Regions from separate parts of the Streptomyces sp. P5F9 genome, predicted to be linked through region 1. Evidence: riboswitches for the same ligand, from Rfam matches in the RefSeq annotation. Region 1 holds a riboswitch; each other region holds the start of a gene.
What was found. A riboswitch is a leader RNA that binds a small molecule or an ion and turns the genes downstream of it on or off. The one in region 1 is predicted to bind cyclic di-AMP.
Positions count from the first base shown of each region.

Region 2: it holds a riboswitch for cyclic di-AMP, as region 1 does, so the genes downstream of both, AC31A1_RS31860 (M23 family metallopeptidase) here and AC31A1_RS20910 (transglycosylase SLT domain-containing protein) in region 1, are expected to answer to the same signal.
Region 3: it holds a riboswitch for cyclic di-AMP, as region 1 does, so the genes downstream of both, AC31A1_RS13010 (M23 family metallopeptidase) here and AC31A1_RS20910 (transglycosylase SLT domain-containing protein) in region 1, are expected to answer to the same signal.

Region 1 covers NZ_JBXVPZ010000123.1:4,535-9,725, forward strand. Annotated here, with positions in the region: gene AC31A1_RS20905 (CocE/NonD family hydrolase) at 1-1,741, shown strand, start outside; cyclic di-AMP (ydaO/yuaA leader) riboswitch at 2,005-2,176, shown strand; gene AC31A1_RS20910 (transglycosylase SLT domain-containing protein) at 2,180-2,659, shown strand; gene AC31A1_RS20915 (HAD family hydrolase) at 2,768-3,574, opposite strand; gene AC31A1_RS20920 (LacI family DNA-binding transcriptional regulator) at 3,681-4,709, opposite strand; gene AC31A1_RS20925 (carbohydrate ABC transporter permease) at 4,912-5,191, opposite strand, start outside.
Region 2 covers NZ_JBXVPZ010000252.1:6,778-11,968, reverse strand. Annotated here, with positions in the region: gene AC31A1_RS31875 (alginate lyase family protein) at 1-39, shown strand, start outside; tRNA gene AC31A1_RS31870 (tRNA-Met) at 92-165, shown strand; gene AC31A1_RS31865 (PP2C family protein-serine/threonine phosphatase) at 315-1,451, shown strand; cyclic di-AMP (ydaO/yuaA leader) riboswitch at 1,685-1,842, shown strand; gene AC31A1_RS31860 (M23 family metallopeptidase) at 1,854-2,864, shown strand; gene AC31A1_RS31855 (aldo/keto reductase) at 2,919-3,863, shown strand; gene AC31A1_RS31850 (PrsW family intramembrane metalloprotease) at 3,876-5,183, opposite strand.
Region 3 covers NZ_JBXVPZ010000058.1:16,235-21,425, forward strand. Annotated here, with positions in the region: gene AC31A1_RS13000 (HPr family phosphocarrier protein) at 1-8, shown strand, start outside; gene AC31A1_RS13005 (GntR family transcriptional regulator) at 229-924, opposite strand; gene AC31A1_RS13010 (M23 family metallopeptidase) at 1,113-1,868, opposite strand; cyclic di-AMP (ydaO/yuaA leader) riboswitch at 1,882-2,041, opposite strand; gene AC31A1_RS13015 (M16 family metallopeptidase) at 2,256-3,644, opposite strand; gene AC31A1_RS13020 (M16 family metallopeptidase) at 3,641-4,996, opposite strand.

The sequences.
Region 1 (5,191 bases):
TGCCCCCGGCGACGAGTACGACGCGCAGGAACTCGCCGACGGCGTGGAAGTGGTCAACTGGCTTGCCGCGCAGCCCTGGTGCACCGGCAGGGTCGGCATGTTCGGCATCTCCTGGGGAGGCTTCAACTCCCTCCAGATAGCGGCCCTCGCACCGGAGCCGCTGAAGGCGATCGTCACCGTCTGTTCGACCGACGACCGCTACGACAACGACGTGCACTACATGGGCGGTTCGGCCCTCGCCGTCGACCTGCACGCCTGGGCGGCCACCATGCTCGCCTTCGTCGCCCGCCCGCCGGACCCCGAGTACGCGGGCCTGATCTGGCGCGACATGTGGCTCAAACGCCTCGAACAGATCGACCCGTTCATCCACACCTGGCTCGCCCACCAGATCCGCGACGACTACTGGAAGCACGGCAGCGTCTGCGAGGACTACGGCGCGATCGGCGCGGCCGTCCTCGCGGTGGGCGGCTGGCACGACCCGTACCGCGACACGGTCCTACGGCTCGTCGAACACCTCCCGCCGGACCGCGTACGCGGCCTCATCGGCCCGTGGTCCCACCAGTACCCGGACCGCGGCCTGCCACCGGGCCCCGCGATCGGCTTCCTCCAGGAGACCCTCCGCTGGTGGGACCACTGGCTGAAGGGCGAGGACACAGGCGTCATGACCGACCCCGTCCTACGTGCCTACGTCAGCGACTCCCACCCCCCGGCCACGGTCTACGACGCCCTCCCGGGCCGTTGGGTCGGCGAACCCGCGTGGCCCTCGCCACACGTGAAGACGACGACGTACGGCCTCCGGGGTGCCCCCGTGATCGTCCGCTCCCCCATGCACACCGGTGTGGACGCGGGCCGTTTCTTCCCCTTCGGGAACGACGCCGATCTGCCGCCGGACCAGCGGGACGAGGACGCGCGCTCGGCATGCTTCGAGTTCGAGGTGCCGGCCGAGACGTGGGTGCTGGGGCGGCCGAGGGTACGGCTGCGGCTGACCAGCGAGGTGCCGCGCGGGCAGGTGATCGCCCGGCTGTGCGATGTCGCCCCGGACGGTGCGTCGACCCTGGTCACCCGAGGCGTGCTGAACCTGTCGGCGCGGCACGGGCGGGACCGGGCGGTGCCGTGGACGCCGGGCACCACCGAGGACGTCACCTTCGAGCTGAACGGCATCGGGCACGCGTTCCCGCCCGGGCATCGCATCCGGCTCGCGGTGTCGTCGGCGTACTGGCCGTGGATCTGGCCGCAGCCGGAGTCTTCGGCGGGGTTCACGCTGGACCCGGAGGGTAGTGCGCTCGAACTCCCGGTGCGGGAGCAGGAGTTGACGGAGGACATTCGTTTCGACGAACCCGAGGAGGCCGAGCCGCTCGGGGTCAACTACCCGGCGACCCTGGACGAACCGCGGCCCGAGCGGCTGGTCGTGCGGGACGTCGCGAAGGGCGAGTGGCGGCTGGAGGTGGACCCCCGGTACGGCGGCACGCGCGTGTATCCGGACGGGTTGGAGTTCACCGAGGACGCGTTGGAGACGTACACGATCGACGAGTCCGACCCCTTGTCGGCGCGCACGCTCTCCGAGTGGTCGATCCGGTTGCACCGGCCGGAGCTGGGGTGGGACACGAGCGTGCGTACACGGTCGGAGATTACTTGCGACGAAACGGACTTTATTACCGCCAATGAGGTCATCTGCACCGAGGGCAAAGAAGTGATCTTCCACCGCACATGGGAGAAAAGGATTCCAAGAACTGCCAGTTGAGGGCGAATGCCCGATTTGCCGTTCTTAATCCTGCCGTGAGTTGGGTCACGCGTTTCTGTGCGTGACCTGTGTCCCGGTCTGCCCGCGTTCTCCCTTACGGCATTTGACAGTTGACCCTTGGCTCGCGCAAAGGATCAAGTGCCCCATACGCCTCAGACCAAGGTCAATAGGGGTTAGATGTGATTCCGCCACTTGTTCCGGACATGTGCTCTCGCATAGTTTCCCGGCCTGTCGAGCGGAACGCCGAATCCTGCCGCCGCCCGGCATCCCAGTCACGAACTTCTCGCACGGCAGGAGCGGGGGAACCAGGTAAGTCGCCGGGCCGGTCATCGCGACCGGAACGGCTTGGGGTTAAGTCACGTCCGCAAGGGCTTGGCCGGGCACCTCCCAGCCCGAACCCGACAGCTCACCTCGCAGGCGACGGAGAGGAACCTCGTCATGCCTGCAACCGCTCAGTCCCGCCGCGCCCGCCTCGTCCGCCGTGTCGTTGTCGCCGGTACCGGTGTCGCGATCCTCGCGCTGCCTGTCGTGGGTGCGACCACCGCGTCCGCGGCCACCACGTCGACCACCGCCGCCTCGACCACGCTCGCCGGATACCCCAACACCCTTGACGGGTGGATCCGGGAGTCGCTCGCGATCATGGCGCAGAAGGGGATTCCGGGTACGTACAACGGGATCTACCGGAACGTGATCCGTGAGTCGTCCGGTAACCAGTACGCGATCAACAACTGGGACTCCAACGCGGCGGCCGGTACGCCGTCGAAGGGGCTGCTCCAGGTGATCGACCCGACGTTCAACGCGTATCACGTGGCCGGGACTTCGTTTGATCCGTATGACCCGGTTGCGAACATCACGGCTGCGTGCAATTACGCGGCGGCGGTGTACGGGTCCATCGACAACGTGTACGGGGCTTACTAGAAACTGTTGGATCAGCCACGACGGTTGTGTTTTGAGTGGCGGCGCCGTCGTGGCTGGTCGCGCAGTTCCCCGCGCCCCTGAATGCGCCCCTTCGGGGACATTCAGAACTCAGCTGAAGAATCTTTCGAGTACCAGCGCGATTCCGTCGTCCTCGTTCGACGACGTCACCTCGTCCGCGACCGCCTTGAGTTCGGGGTGGGCGTTGGCCATCGCTACGCCGTGGGCTGCCCAGTCGAACATCGGGATGTCGTTCGGCATGTCGCCGAAGGCGATGGTGTCGGACGGGGTCAGGCCCAAGTGGCGGGCGGCCAGGGCGAGGCCCGTTGCCTTGGTGATGCCGAGTGGCTGGAGTTCGACGGTGCCGGGGCCCGACATGGTGACCGAGGCCAGGGAACCGACCACCGAGCGGGCCGTGGAGGCCAACTCGTCGTCCTCCAGGGCGGGGTGACGGAGCAGCACCTTGCTGATGGGTTCGCACCAGAGGTCGTCGCGCTTGCCCACCCGTACTGCGGGGAGCGTCGGGTGCGGCATCAAGTAGCCGGGCTCGATCAGCGTCAGGCCGTCCACGCCGTCCTGGTCCACCGCCGCGTACACCTGGCCCACTTCCGCCTCGATCTTGCCGAGCGCGGTCTCCGCCAACTCCCGGTCCAGGGTGACCGACCAGAGCAGACGGTCCGCGCCGGCGTCGTACAACTGCGCGCCCTGTCCGCACACCGCGAGCCCCCTGGAGCCGAGGTCGTCCAGGAGGGGCCGCACCCTCGGGGCCGGCCGGCCGGTGACGACGAGGTGTTGGGCACCGGCCGCCGCCACCCGCCGCAGTACGGCGAGAGACCGGTCGGAGAGGGTGTCGTCGCCGCGCAGCAGCGTTCCGTCCAGGTCGGTGGCGATCAGTGCATATGCGAGGGGTGCGGCCATGATCAGAGAATACGGATAGAACGCCCCACCGACTCGACACGAACCGGACGGCTCCTGCCTTCACATGCGTTGACCGGTGTTCCGGTTGGTTTGACAGTTACGGCGGTTATGCCGACTCCCGGATCACCAGTTCGGTGGGCAGGATCACGCCCGCCGTGTCCTCGCCTGCGATCTGGGCCAACAGCATGCGCACCATCTCGGCGCTGATGCGGTCGTAGGGCTGGCGCATGGTCGTGAGGGCCGGAGTGATGGACGTGGCGGCCGCCGAGTCGTCGAAGCCTCCGACAGCGATGTCATCCGGGACCGAACGGCCGGATTGTTGAAGGGTGTTGACGACTCCCAGGGCCATCAGGTCGGAGGCTACGAAGACCGCGTCTATGTCCGGGGCCTGGGACAGGAGTCTGCGGGCTGCCTCCTCGCCGCCCGTGCGGCGGTAGTCGCCCTCCACCACCAGGGTCGGGTCATGGGGCAGGCCCGCCTCCGTGAGGACGTCTCGGTAGCCGGCCAGGCGGTCGGGGCCGCCGGGGGCGTCGAGCGGGCCGGTGACCATGCCGATTCGGCGGCGGCCGGCCGCGATGAGGTGGCGGACCATCTCCTGGGCGCCGTCGCGGTCGGCTGCGGCGACGTAGCTGTACTTGGAGGCGGTGCCCAGCGGCTTGCCGCAGGCCACCAACGGGATTCCCGCGTCCCGGAGTTCGGCCGCCACCGGGTCGCCGCTGTGGTTGGAGACGAGGAGGACGCCGTCCACGTGGCCCGAGGTGATGTACCGGGTCAGGCGACGGCGTTCGTCCTTCGACGAGGCCAGCATCAGGAGCAGTGGAATGTCGTGGCGGGCCAGGTGTTCGGTGCAACCCCGCAGCAGGACATTGAAGTTGGGGTCCTCGAAGAACTTCTCCTGCGGCTCGGTGAGGAGGAACGCCACCGAGTCCGACCGTCCGGTGCTCAGGGAGCGGGCGTGCCGGTTGACGACGTAGCCCGTCTTCCTGATCGCCGTCTCCACCGCGGTGCGGGCGGCCGGTGAGACGTAGTGGCCGCCGTTCAGGAACCGGGAGACCGTGCCCCGCGACACGCCCGCCTCGCGGGCCACGTCGTGGATCGTGGGCGGCTTGCGGCGGCCGTTCGAGCTGGTGGTCATGTTCCTCGTTCGTGGTGGGGGGCGGTCGGCTGTGGGGGTCGCCCGGTTCCTGGGCAGGTCGTGGGAAGTCGGCAGCGGTCAGGCCGCGCCCTGAAGGGGCGCGGGGCTGTGTTTGATTTGCCGCTACCGCCGCGTGGGCGCGACCAGCCACGACGGCGCCGCGGACGAGCCACTGCCCATCACGGCGCTTCTAGCGGAGCGCTCACGCCTTGACCGATCCGCTCAGCAGGTCCAGGGACCAGAACCGCTGGATCACCAGGAACAGCGCGATCAGCGGCAGGATCGCGAGGAAGCAGCCCATGATGACCAGGGTGTAGAGCGCGGGCTGTGAGGCGCCCTGGTTGAGCAGGGTGTAAAGGCCCAGCGTGAGCGGGAACTTGGTGTCGTCCGCGAGCATCACGTACGGCAGTAGGAAGTTGTTCCAGATGCCGACGAACTGGAACAGGAACACCGTGATGAGCCCCGGCATCATCATCGGCACC
Region 2 (5,191 bases), on a different contig from region 1:
TGGGAGACCCTCACGCACGCCGGGAACACCGCCGACTGAAACCTGTGTGACATCGGACCCCGCGGATGGCGTATAGTTGTAATCACAACGGCGCGGGGTGGAGCAGCTCGGTAGCTCGCTGGGCTCATAACCCAGAGGTCGCAGGTTCAAATCCTGTCCCCGCTACTAAGGCCAAGGGCCGGAATCCAGAAATGGATTCCGGCCCTTGGTGTTTCTCCCCCCTTCCCCCCTCTCCCGATGTCCTCGATCGGCTCACACCGCTCGCCGCCCTCCCTCCGTCACGAAAAACTGGACGCGTGGAGGAGGGTCCGTATGTGCGAGCCGGCGGGCGCCTGCCCGGCGATCCCGTGCCCGACCCCGGCCTCGGCCCCGTCGAAGGACGGCGGATCTCGTACACCCGCACCACCGTCCGCCGCCTGCCCGCGCTGCTGCTGATCGTCGGGGCGTTCTACGACTACCTCACCCCGCAGGCCTTCACCGCGGCCCCGCTCTTCACCGCCGCCCCGCTGGTCGCCGCCCCGCTCTACTCCCGGCGCGGTACGGTCCTCACCGGTCTGGCGGCCGTCGCCGTCGTGCTCGCGGTCCACGTCAGGCTGGGCATCGTCCTCGACATCGACGCGGTCACCGAGGTGGTCACCGTGGCGACGGTCGCCGTGCTGGCCGTCCTCATCAACCTCCTGGTCCGCCGCAGCAGCGAACAGCTGGCCTCCGCACGCGAGATCGCCGAGGCCGCTCAACGGGCCGTACTGCCCGAACCGGCCGAGCGGATCGGCGGGTTCGAGATCGCGGCACGGTACGAGGCGGCGCAGGAGGGCGCGTTCATCGGCGGCGACCTGTACGCGGTGCAGGACACCCCGCACGGCGTGCGGCTGGTCGTCGGTGACGTGCGCGGCAAGGGCATGGGCGCGGTCGCCGCCGTCGCCGTGGTCATCGGGGCGTTCCGGGAGGCCGCCGAGCAGGAGGTCACCCTGGAGGCGGTCGCGCAGCGGCTGGAGCGGGCGCTGGCGCGCGAGGGCACCCGGCGCGACGGTCTCGACGCGTTCGAGGGGTTCACCACGGCCGTCCTCGCCGAACTCCCGCACGGCGACGGCGTCGTACGGATCGTCGACCGGGGCCATCCGCCGCCGCTGCTCCTGCACGAGGACGGCACCGTACGCACGTTGCAGGTCCAGGAGCCCGCACTGCCCCTGGGAATGGGCGAGTTGGGGGTCTGGCCCGACCGTGCCGAGGAGTTCGCGTTCCCCGGCGGGGCCACCCTCCTCGTCCACACCGACGGGCTGTCCGAGGCGCGCGACTCCCACGGCGTCTTCTACGACCCCGGTGCTCGGCTGGCCGGCCGGACCTTCCGCAGTCCCGAGGCGTTGCTCGGCATCCTCGCCAAGGAGGTGCGTCGGTACTCCGGGGGCTGGATGACGGACGACATGGCGATGATCGCCGTACGGCATCCATGACCGTCATCACGGCGGGTGACCGGGCGGGAGCCCTCCGCATAACAACTGACATGCCGTCAATACCTGTGGGAATTCTGAGACTCGGCCAACTCGCCCGTTTTTCGCCGGTGGTGGGCCGTTCGTCCAGCAAGGAAAGGTTAATGATCAAGCCGAACAGCTTGGAAACGGGCGCCCGTGTCTATTAACGTTCGATAACGCAGCGCGGTCGTCCCAGCCGTCACAAGAGATGGCTCCGTGCGCACGTGCCGAATCCCGCAAGGGAACCGGGGAACCACCACCTTGGGGTGAATCGCTCGTCGACCGCCGTGGCAACACGGCAGGTATACGCGCGTAGGAGACCTTCCTGCTCCGAACCCGTCAGCTAACCCGGTAGGCGAGAAGGAAGGAAAGGAGCACGCCCACGTGGCGTCAAACCAGGCTGCCCCAGAAGCCCCTGTCGTCTACGGCGGTTACCGCCCCGACGAGGGCCCCTGGGAGGAGTGGAATCCCAGCGCGGAGTCCGTTGCTCCCAACCGCGGCAAGCACCGTGTCGCCAAGCAGCGTGGTGGCGGAGGATTCGCCCGCAGCTCCACCGTCCTGGGCGTCGGTGTCATAGCCGCCGTCAGCGCGGGCGGCATGGCCAGCGCCAACACCGGCAAGCCGCCGGTCTCCATCTCCCTGCCCGACCTGCCCTCCGTGGGCCACCTGCTGGACGACTCGTCCAGCAGCACCCCCAAGGGTTCCGCCACGCCGCTCAGCAGTGTCGGGGTCAGCACGACCGAGACCGCCAAGGGCGCCTCGGACGCGGGTGAGCTGCTGCGCAACCGGATCATGGCGCAGGCCGAGTCGCAGCAGGTACAGGTCGACGGCAAGTCGAAGGCCGCCGTCGAGGCCGCCGTCGCCAAGCAGGTCGACGCCGCCGCCGCCAAGGCCGAGAAGGACGCCGCGAAGAAGGCCGCCGACGCGAAGAAGGCCGCGGAGGCCGCCGCGGCGAAGAAGGCCGAGGCCGCGAAGCTCGCCGCGCTGGCCAAGCAGTACACGCTGCCGGTCGGCTCGTACACGATCACCGGCACCTTCGGCCAGGCCGGCTCGATGTGGTCCTCCGGGTATCACACGGGTCTCGACTTCGCCGCGCCCACCGGCACGCTGATCAAGGCCATCCACAGCGGCACGGTCACCGAGGCGGGCTGGGCCGGGTCCTACGGGTACCGCACGATCCTCACCCTCGACGACGGCACCGAGCTGTGGTTCTGCCACCAGTCCTCGATCAACGTCAGCGTCGGGCAGAAGGTCTCCACCGGCGAGGTCATCGGCCGCGTCGGCGCGACCGGCAACGTGACCGGGCCGCACCTCCACCTGGAGGTGCACATCAACGGCGCCGCCACCGCGAGCGACCCGGCGCCCTGGCTGCGCAGCAAGGGCCTCAACCCCTGATCTCTCCCTGATCGTCTGGAATATCCGGTTCCGGCCCGGCGGTTGAGGTGAAGCATGACTTCTCTTCGCAAGCTGGGCCGGTCCGACCTGGAGATCTTCCCGCTGAACCTCGGCGGCAACGTGTTCGGCTGGACCGCCGACGAGGCGGCCTCCTTCGCCGTGCTCGACGCCTACACGGCCGCGGGCGGCAACTTCGTCGACACCGCCGACTCGTACTCGGCGTTCGCGCCGGGCAATCACGGCGGCGAGTCCGAGACCGTCATCGGCAAGTGGCTCAAGGCCCGCGGCAACCGTGCCGACGTCGTGATCGCCACCAAGGTCAGCCAGCACCCCGACTACCCCGGCCTGTCCGCCGCCAACATCAAGGCCGCCGCCGACGCCTCGCTGCGTCGCCTGGGCACCGACTACATCGACCTGTACTACCCGCACTTCGACAAGGAGGACGTGCCGGTCGAGGAGATCGTCGGCACGCTCGACGAACTGGTCAAGGCGGGCAAGGTGCGGCACATCGCCGCCTCCAACATCTCGCCCGAGCGCCTCCAGGCGTCCCTGGACTTCTCCGACCGCGAGGGCCTGGCGCGCTATGTCGCCATCCAGCCCCACTACAACCTCGTCTCCCGCGACACCTACGAGGGCGAGCTGCGGGACGTCGCCGAACGCGGAGGACTGTCGGCCCTCCCGTACTTCTCGCTGGCCGCCGGCTTCCTCACCGGCAAGTACCGCCCCGGTACGACGGTCGACAGCCCGAGGGCCGGGCGCGCGGCGGAGTACCTCAAGTCGGAGCGCGGCCAGAACGTCCTCACCGCCCTGGACGAGGTCGCCCAGGCCCACGACGCCCCGGTCGCCACGGTGGCCCTCGCCTGGCTCGCCGCCCAGCCCACGGTCGCGGCCCCGATCGCGTCGGCCCGGACGGTCGAGCAGCTCCCCGCACTGCTCGGCGTGGCGGAACTGGAGCTGACGGACGCGGAGATCGCCCGCCTCACGCAGGCATCGGCGTAGGTGTCCTTGGAGCTATGACCGGTACGGGTTGTACAGGGGACTCCCGTACGACCCGTACACCGGCGGCCACGGCGGCACCACCACCGGTACCGGCGGCGCTGTCCGCCGCGCCGCGTAGTCCAGCGCGGGCCGTGCCACCTCCCGGCGCAGCCACAGCTCGTGCAGCAACTCCCTTTCCCGTACGACGAAGTCGGCGCCGGCGCGGCCCCGCGTGGCCCGGTACCGCAGGAACGCCAGGGAGGTCGCGTACGCCTCGTACTGGGCGACCGAGCGGGCCGCCTGCCTGCCGAGGCGGTGGCGGGCGTACTCGCGGGCCAGGCGGCGGGCCTTCATCGAGCCGAGCACGAAGGGTTCGGCCGGGGTCAGCCAGCCCGCGTAGACGTAGGCGGGCAACTCCTCGTGCACGGTGCGCAGTTCGCGCTGCCGGGTCCAGACCGCGAGCCAGGTCAGCAGGCCGAACATGGGGACCATGAAGACGCCGTAGACCTCGAAGAAGCCGTACTGGCCGAAGGTGGAGGAGCCGTTCCAGATCGCGTGCATGCCCATCGCGAGGAGCAGGCCGGTCAGGGGGAGCAGGACGCGTCGGATGTGCTGCCGGTCGGGGGAGAGGGCGGCGACGCCGAAGCCGATGCCGGTGAGGACGGTGAACAGGGGGTGCGCGAACGGGGACATGACGATGCGCACGAAGAAGGTCGCCGCGGTGACGGAGGTGAGGCCGCGGTCGCCGGTGAGCTGGTCGGTGCCGAAGGCGGTGCCGAGGTAGAGGATGTTCTCGGTGAACGCGAAGCCGGTGGCGGTGACCCCGGCTATCACCACCCCGTCGACGATCCCGGTGAAGTCCCGTCTGCGGAAGAGGAAGACGAGGAGTACGGCCGCCGCCTTCGCCGACTCCTCGACGATCGGGGCTATGACAGTGGCGCCGAGAGTGTCCGCGCTGGTCGGGTCGGCGGTCGTGGTCGCTATCCATCTCGTCGCGAAGCTGTTGGCGACGATCGCTATGAGGGCCGCGGCGCAGGCACCCCACGCGAAGGAGAAGAGCAGGTTCCGCCAGGGTCCGGGGTCGACCCGGTCCAGCCAGCGGAAGGCGCCGACGAGGAGGGGTACGGGTAGTACGGCGAGCCCGAGGCCGACCAAGAACCCTTCGGTACCGGTCTGTTGACGCACCAGCGCGAGGATGACCAGCCCGGAGAGCGTGAGCAGGGCGATCAGCGCGCCGTAGCGGACCCAGTTCCGCTGCCACCAGCGCACCCGCGGCCCGTGCCCGGGCACACCACCGGCGGGGTGGCCGGGGTGTGGGGGGTACGGCGGAAAGGTGGCCACGGCATCGA
Region 3 (5,191 bases), on a different contig from region 1:
CCGTCTGAGCACGCCCCCCTTTGCGCCTGAACCGGCGCCGCTCTCGCGGAGGTGGTTGCGCGCCGTGAGGGTTCCTCAATTGATGGTTGCGGTGCTTTTCGCCGCAAAACACTGCACGCAACCTCGAAGGGCTCGTCCGAATTACCGGGCGAGCCCTTCGCAATTCCACTTGTGGGCAGCATAAATAATCCCCCGCGAATTAGCCTCTCTTTGTATACGGCGCCCGTGTTAATGCCGCAGGCCCGACATGTTTACGGGAGGTTGCGAAGTCCTCACACGGTCCGTGCCGTTCGCGCCGCCGGGAAAGCGCAGCCGGTGCGCGGTGCCCGCGCGCTCGGTGTGCAGGGCGGTGATCGCCCGGGCACGCTCGCTGTCGCCACGCGCCACCGCGTCCACGATGGCCCCGTGCTCGGCCCAGGACTCCACGGGGTTGGCCGGGGCGTCCACCGCGTACATCCAGGCGATCTTGTGCCGCAGCTGGGTCAGCATCGAGGTCAGCGCGGGGCTTCCGGAGGCCTGTGCCAGCGTCTCGTGGAACCAGCTGCCCAGGGAGCGCAGATCCTCGCTGTTGCCCCGCCTGGCGCGCTCCTGGCCCAGCCTGACGAGGCCGCGCAGCACCTTGAGGTGGGCCTCGGTGCGCCGCTGGGCGGCCCGCGAGGCGCCGAGCGGCTCCAGCAGCATCCGCATCTCCAGCAGGTCGGCGGCCTCCTGCTCGGTCGGCTCCGCGACGCACGCGCCCGCGTGCCGCCGGGTCACGACGAATCCCTCGGCCTCCAGCGTGCGCAGGGCCTCCCGGACGGGGACGCGCGAGACCCCGTACCGGCGCGCGAGGAGTTCCTCCGTGAGGCGGCTGCCGCGCTCGTAGACACCGGCGACGATGTCGTCCCGGATCGCCGTGCATACCGAGTGCGCCGGAATACGCATGTCCGACCTCCGCCTTAATCCCCGTGAAACGTCGACGATTGACGTGTGTTCCGTGACTCTATTGCAATGAGCGGGAATTTCCGATGGCGGGCCGGAATCCATGGATATTTTTTGGACAGGAGGGCTCCGGAAACGCCGAAAGCCCCGGCCGCGCGGGCCAGGGCTTCGGGAAGTGCGGCGGTGCGCCGTCAGACGTTCACACCGTGCTTGCGGAGGTAGGCGACGGGGTCGACGTCGGAGCCGTACTCGGCGGTCGTGCGGGCCTCGAAGTGGAGGTGCGGGCCGGTGACGTTGCCGGTCGCTCCGGAGAGGCCGATCTGCTGGCCCGGGGTGACCGTCTGGCCGACGGAGACGCCGATGGACGACAGGTGGCCGTACATGGTGTACATGCCGTCAGCCATCTTGATCACCACTTGATTGCCGTACGAGCCGCCCCAGCCGGCCTCGACGACGGTGCCGGAGCCGACCGCGTGCACGGAGGTGCCGGTCGAGGCGTGGAAGTCGATGCCGGTGTGGGCACCGGAGGACCACAGGGAACCGCCGGTCTTGTAGCCGGTGGAGACGTACGAGCCGGTGACCGGCGCGACGAAGGTGTTGAGCTTCTTGCGCTCGGCGGCGCGGGCGGCGCGTACCGCTGCCTCGCGCTCCGCCTTGGCCAGTGCGGCGGCCTTGGCGCGGGCGACCTCCTTGGCCAGCGCTTCGTCCGCGGCCTGCTGCTGGGCGACGGCCTGGGCGTCGATCTTGTCGGCCACGGAGTCACCGATGGCGATGACGGGCGTGAGACCGGTCTGCTCGGCGGCGGGCTCCGCGGCGAACGCCGGGGCGGCGGCCAGGGTGCCTACGACGCCGGAGGTGGCGAGAGCCGCGACACTCGCGGCACGAACGGTGGTGCGGTGGGTCCGGCTCGGGCGACGGTGCTTCCCGGTGGCGCGGGTGAACGCCATGGAGTGGCTGGTCCTTTCCTTCCTTCTCGCCTACCGGGTTAGCTGACGGGTTCGGAGCAGGAAGGTCTCCTACGGACACCCTCGCTGGGCGCGCGGGCGTCCGATTCACCCCAGGGACGTGGGTCCCCGGCTCCCCTGGCTCGCGCCGTACGGGGACTCGGCGATGACTGTCCGGTGCCGCGAGTGCGGCGCGGTGCCTGACGGACAGCCGCACCGACGCTAAGGCGGGCCACTTTCAATCCCCAAACGGATCACGGGTTTTGTTGCACATGCCACAGGGCAGACGGGCAACCTCTCCCCCAATTCGGACATTAGGGGGCCCTGGTGACTCTTCAGTCACCAGGGCCCCCACGCGCGCGTGCCGCTCGTCGGCTCGCTACGGGTCGTCTACTCGGCCGCGACGACGGTCACTTCACCGATGCCGAGAGCCTCCACGGGCGCCTTGATCTGCTCCGCGTCGCCGACCAGGATCGTCACCAGACGGTCCACCGGGAAGGCGTTCACGACCGCCGCGGTGGCCTCCACGGTGCCGGTCGCGGCGAGCTGCTGGTACAGCGTCGCCTGGTAGTCGTCGGGCAGGTGCTGCTCGACCTGGTCGGCCAGCGTGCTGGCGACGGCCGCGGCGGTCTCGTACTTGAGCGGCGCCACCCCGACGAGGTTCTGTACGGCGATGTCCCGCTCGGCGTCGGTGAGTCCGCCCTCGGCGAGCCTGCGGAGCACCGTCCACAGGTCGTCCAGCGCGGGACCGGTGTTCGGGGTGTCCACGGAGCCGCTGATGGCGAGCATCGAGGCGCCCGTGCCGTCGGGTGCCGAACGCAGCACCTGGCCGAACGCCCGCACACCGTAGGTGTAGCCCTTCTCCTCGCGCAGGACGCGGTCCAGGCGGGAGGTGAGGGTGCCGCCGAGGCAGTACGTGCCGAGCACCTGGGCGGGCCACACGCGGTCGTGCCGGTCGGCTCCGACGCGGCCGATGAGCAACTGCGTCTGGACGGCGCCGGGGCGGTGCACGATCACGACCCGCCCGGTGTCGTCGGCGGTCACCGGCGGCACGGGACGCGGCTGCGCGGTGGAGCCCGTCCACGAGCCCAGGGTGTCGGCGAGGAGCGCGTCCAGGTCGATGCCCGTGAGGTCGCCGACGACCACGACAGTGGCCGTCGCCGGGCGGACGTGCCGCTCGTAGAAGGCGCGTACGGCCCCGGAGTCGATCTTCTGGACGGTCTCCTCGGTGCCCTGGCGCGGACGCGACATGCGCGAGGTCGCCGGGAACAGCTCCTTGGAGAGCTCCTTGGCCGCGCGGCGGGACGGGTTGGCCGTCTCGTGCGGGATCTCGTCGAGGCGGTTGCGGACCAGCCGCTCGATCTCACTGTCCGCGAAGGCGGGTGCCCGCAGCGCGTCGGAGAGCAGGCCGAGCCCCTTGGCCAGGCGCGAGGCCGGGACCTCCAGGCTCAGACGCAGCCCCGGGTGGTCGGCGTGCGCGTCGAGGGTGGCGCCGGAGCGCTCCAGCTCGGCGGCGAACTCCTCGGCGGAGTGCTTGTCGGTGCCCTCGGAGAAGGCCCGCGCGGTGATCGTGGCGACACCGTCCAGGCCGGCCGGTTCGGCGTCCAGAGGCGCGTCCAGGAGCACCTCGACGGCGACGACCTGCTGGCCGGGCCGGTGGCAGCGCAGCACGGTCAGGCCGTTGCCGAGCGTCCCGCGCTCCGGGGCCGGGAAGGCCCACGGCCTGGCCTCGCCGGCCTGCGGCTGCGGGTGGAATTCCATCGTGGCGAGCTCGGTCACTTGGCCGCCTCCTCGTTCTCGTCGCCGGCCTCTGCTTCGTCATCCTCGTCCGCGATCGGCTCGTAGACGAGCACCGCGCGGTTGTCGGGGCGCAGGCGGGCCTTGGCGACCTCCTGCACCTCCTCCGCCGTCACGTCGAGGACGCGCTGCACGGCGGTCAGGGCGAGCTGCGGGTCGCCGAACAGGACGGCGTACCGGCACAGTTCGTCGGCGCGGCCCGCGACCGTGCCGAGCCGGTCCAGCCACTCGCGCTCCAACTGGGCCTGGGCGCGCTCCATTTCCTCGGCCGTGGGGCCCTCCTCGGCGAACCGGGCGAGCTCCTCGTCGATGGCGGCCTCGATCACCGGCACCTCGACGTCCCCTGACGTCTTGACGTCCAGCCACCCCAGGGAGGGCGCCCCGGCCAGCCTCAGCAGACCGAAGCCCGCCGCGACGGCCGTACGGTCGCGCCGTACAAGGCGGTTGTAAAGGAGCGAGGACTCGCCGCCGCCCAAGATGGTGAGGGCGAGGTCGGCCGCGTCGGACGCGCGCGTGCCGTCCTCCGGGAGCCGGTAGGCACACATCAGGGCGCGGGCCGGGACCTCCTCGACGACGACCTCGCGCAGCTCCCCGCCCATCGTGTCGGGCAGCACGCCCTCACGAGGCGTCGGCTTGCCGTCGTGCGACGCGATGGAACCGAAGTACTTCTCGATCCAGGCGAGCGTCTGCTCGGGGTCGATGTCGCCGACCACGGACAGGACCGCGTTGTTGGGCGCGTAGTAGGTGCGGAAGAACGCGCGGGCGTCCTCCAGGGTGGCCGCGTCCAGGTCCGCCATGGAGCCGATGGGCGTGTGGTGGTACGGGTGGCCCTCCGGGTAGGCGAGGGCGGTCAGTTTCTCGAACGCGGTCCCGTAGGGCACGTTGTCGTAGCGCTGGCGGCGCTCGTTCTTGACGACGTCCCGCTGGTTCTCCATGGACTCCTCGTCCAGGGCGGCCAGCAAGGAGCCCATGCGGTCGGCCTCCAGCCAGAGCGCGAGCTCCAACTGGTGGGTGGGCATGGTCTCGAAGTAGTTCGTGCGCTCGAAGCTGGTGGTGCCGTTGAGCGAACCGCCCGCGCCCTGCACCAGTTCGAAGTGGCCGTTGCCCTTCACCTGTCCGGAGCCCTGGAACATCAGGTGCTCGAAGAGGTGAGCCAGGCCGGTACGCCCCTTGACCTCGTGGCGGGAACCGACGTCGTACCAGAGGCACACCGCCGCGACCGGGGTCAGGTGGTCCTCGGAGAGGACCACGCGCAGACCGTTGGCCAAGCGGTGTTCGGTCGCTGTCAGACCGCCGGACCCTGCCTCGGCGGTGGCCGTGTGACCCATGGGCATGTACGTCCCTTCGATCGCGGATTCTCTGGCTGGAACCGCAGAAATCCTGCTCGTCCCGCCACTGTATGCAAGCGTGCGGACCGTCGGCGAAGTTCCCGGCGGACGTACGCCGAGAGCGAGATCGCGTAGCCTGCGGGCAGTCGCACACGTGGACTCGCTCGGCAGCCGCCGGCGACGGACCCGAGCGGGCAACGC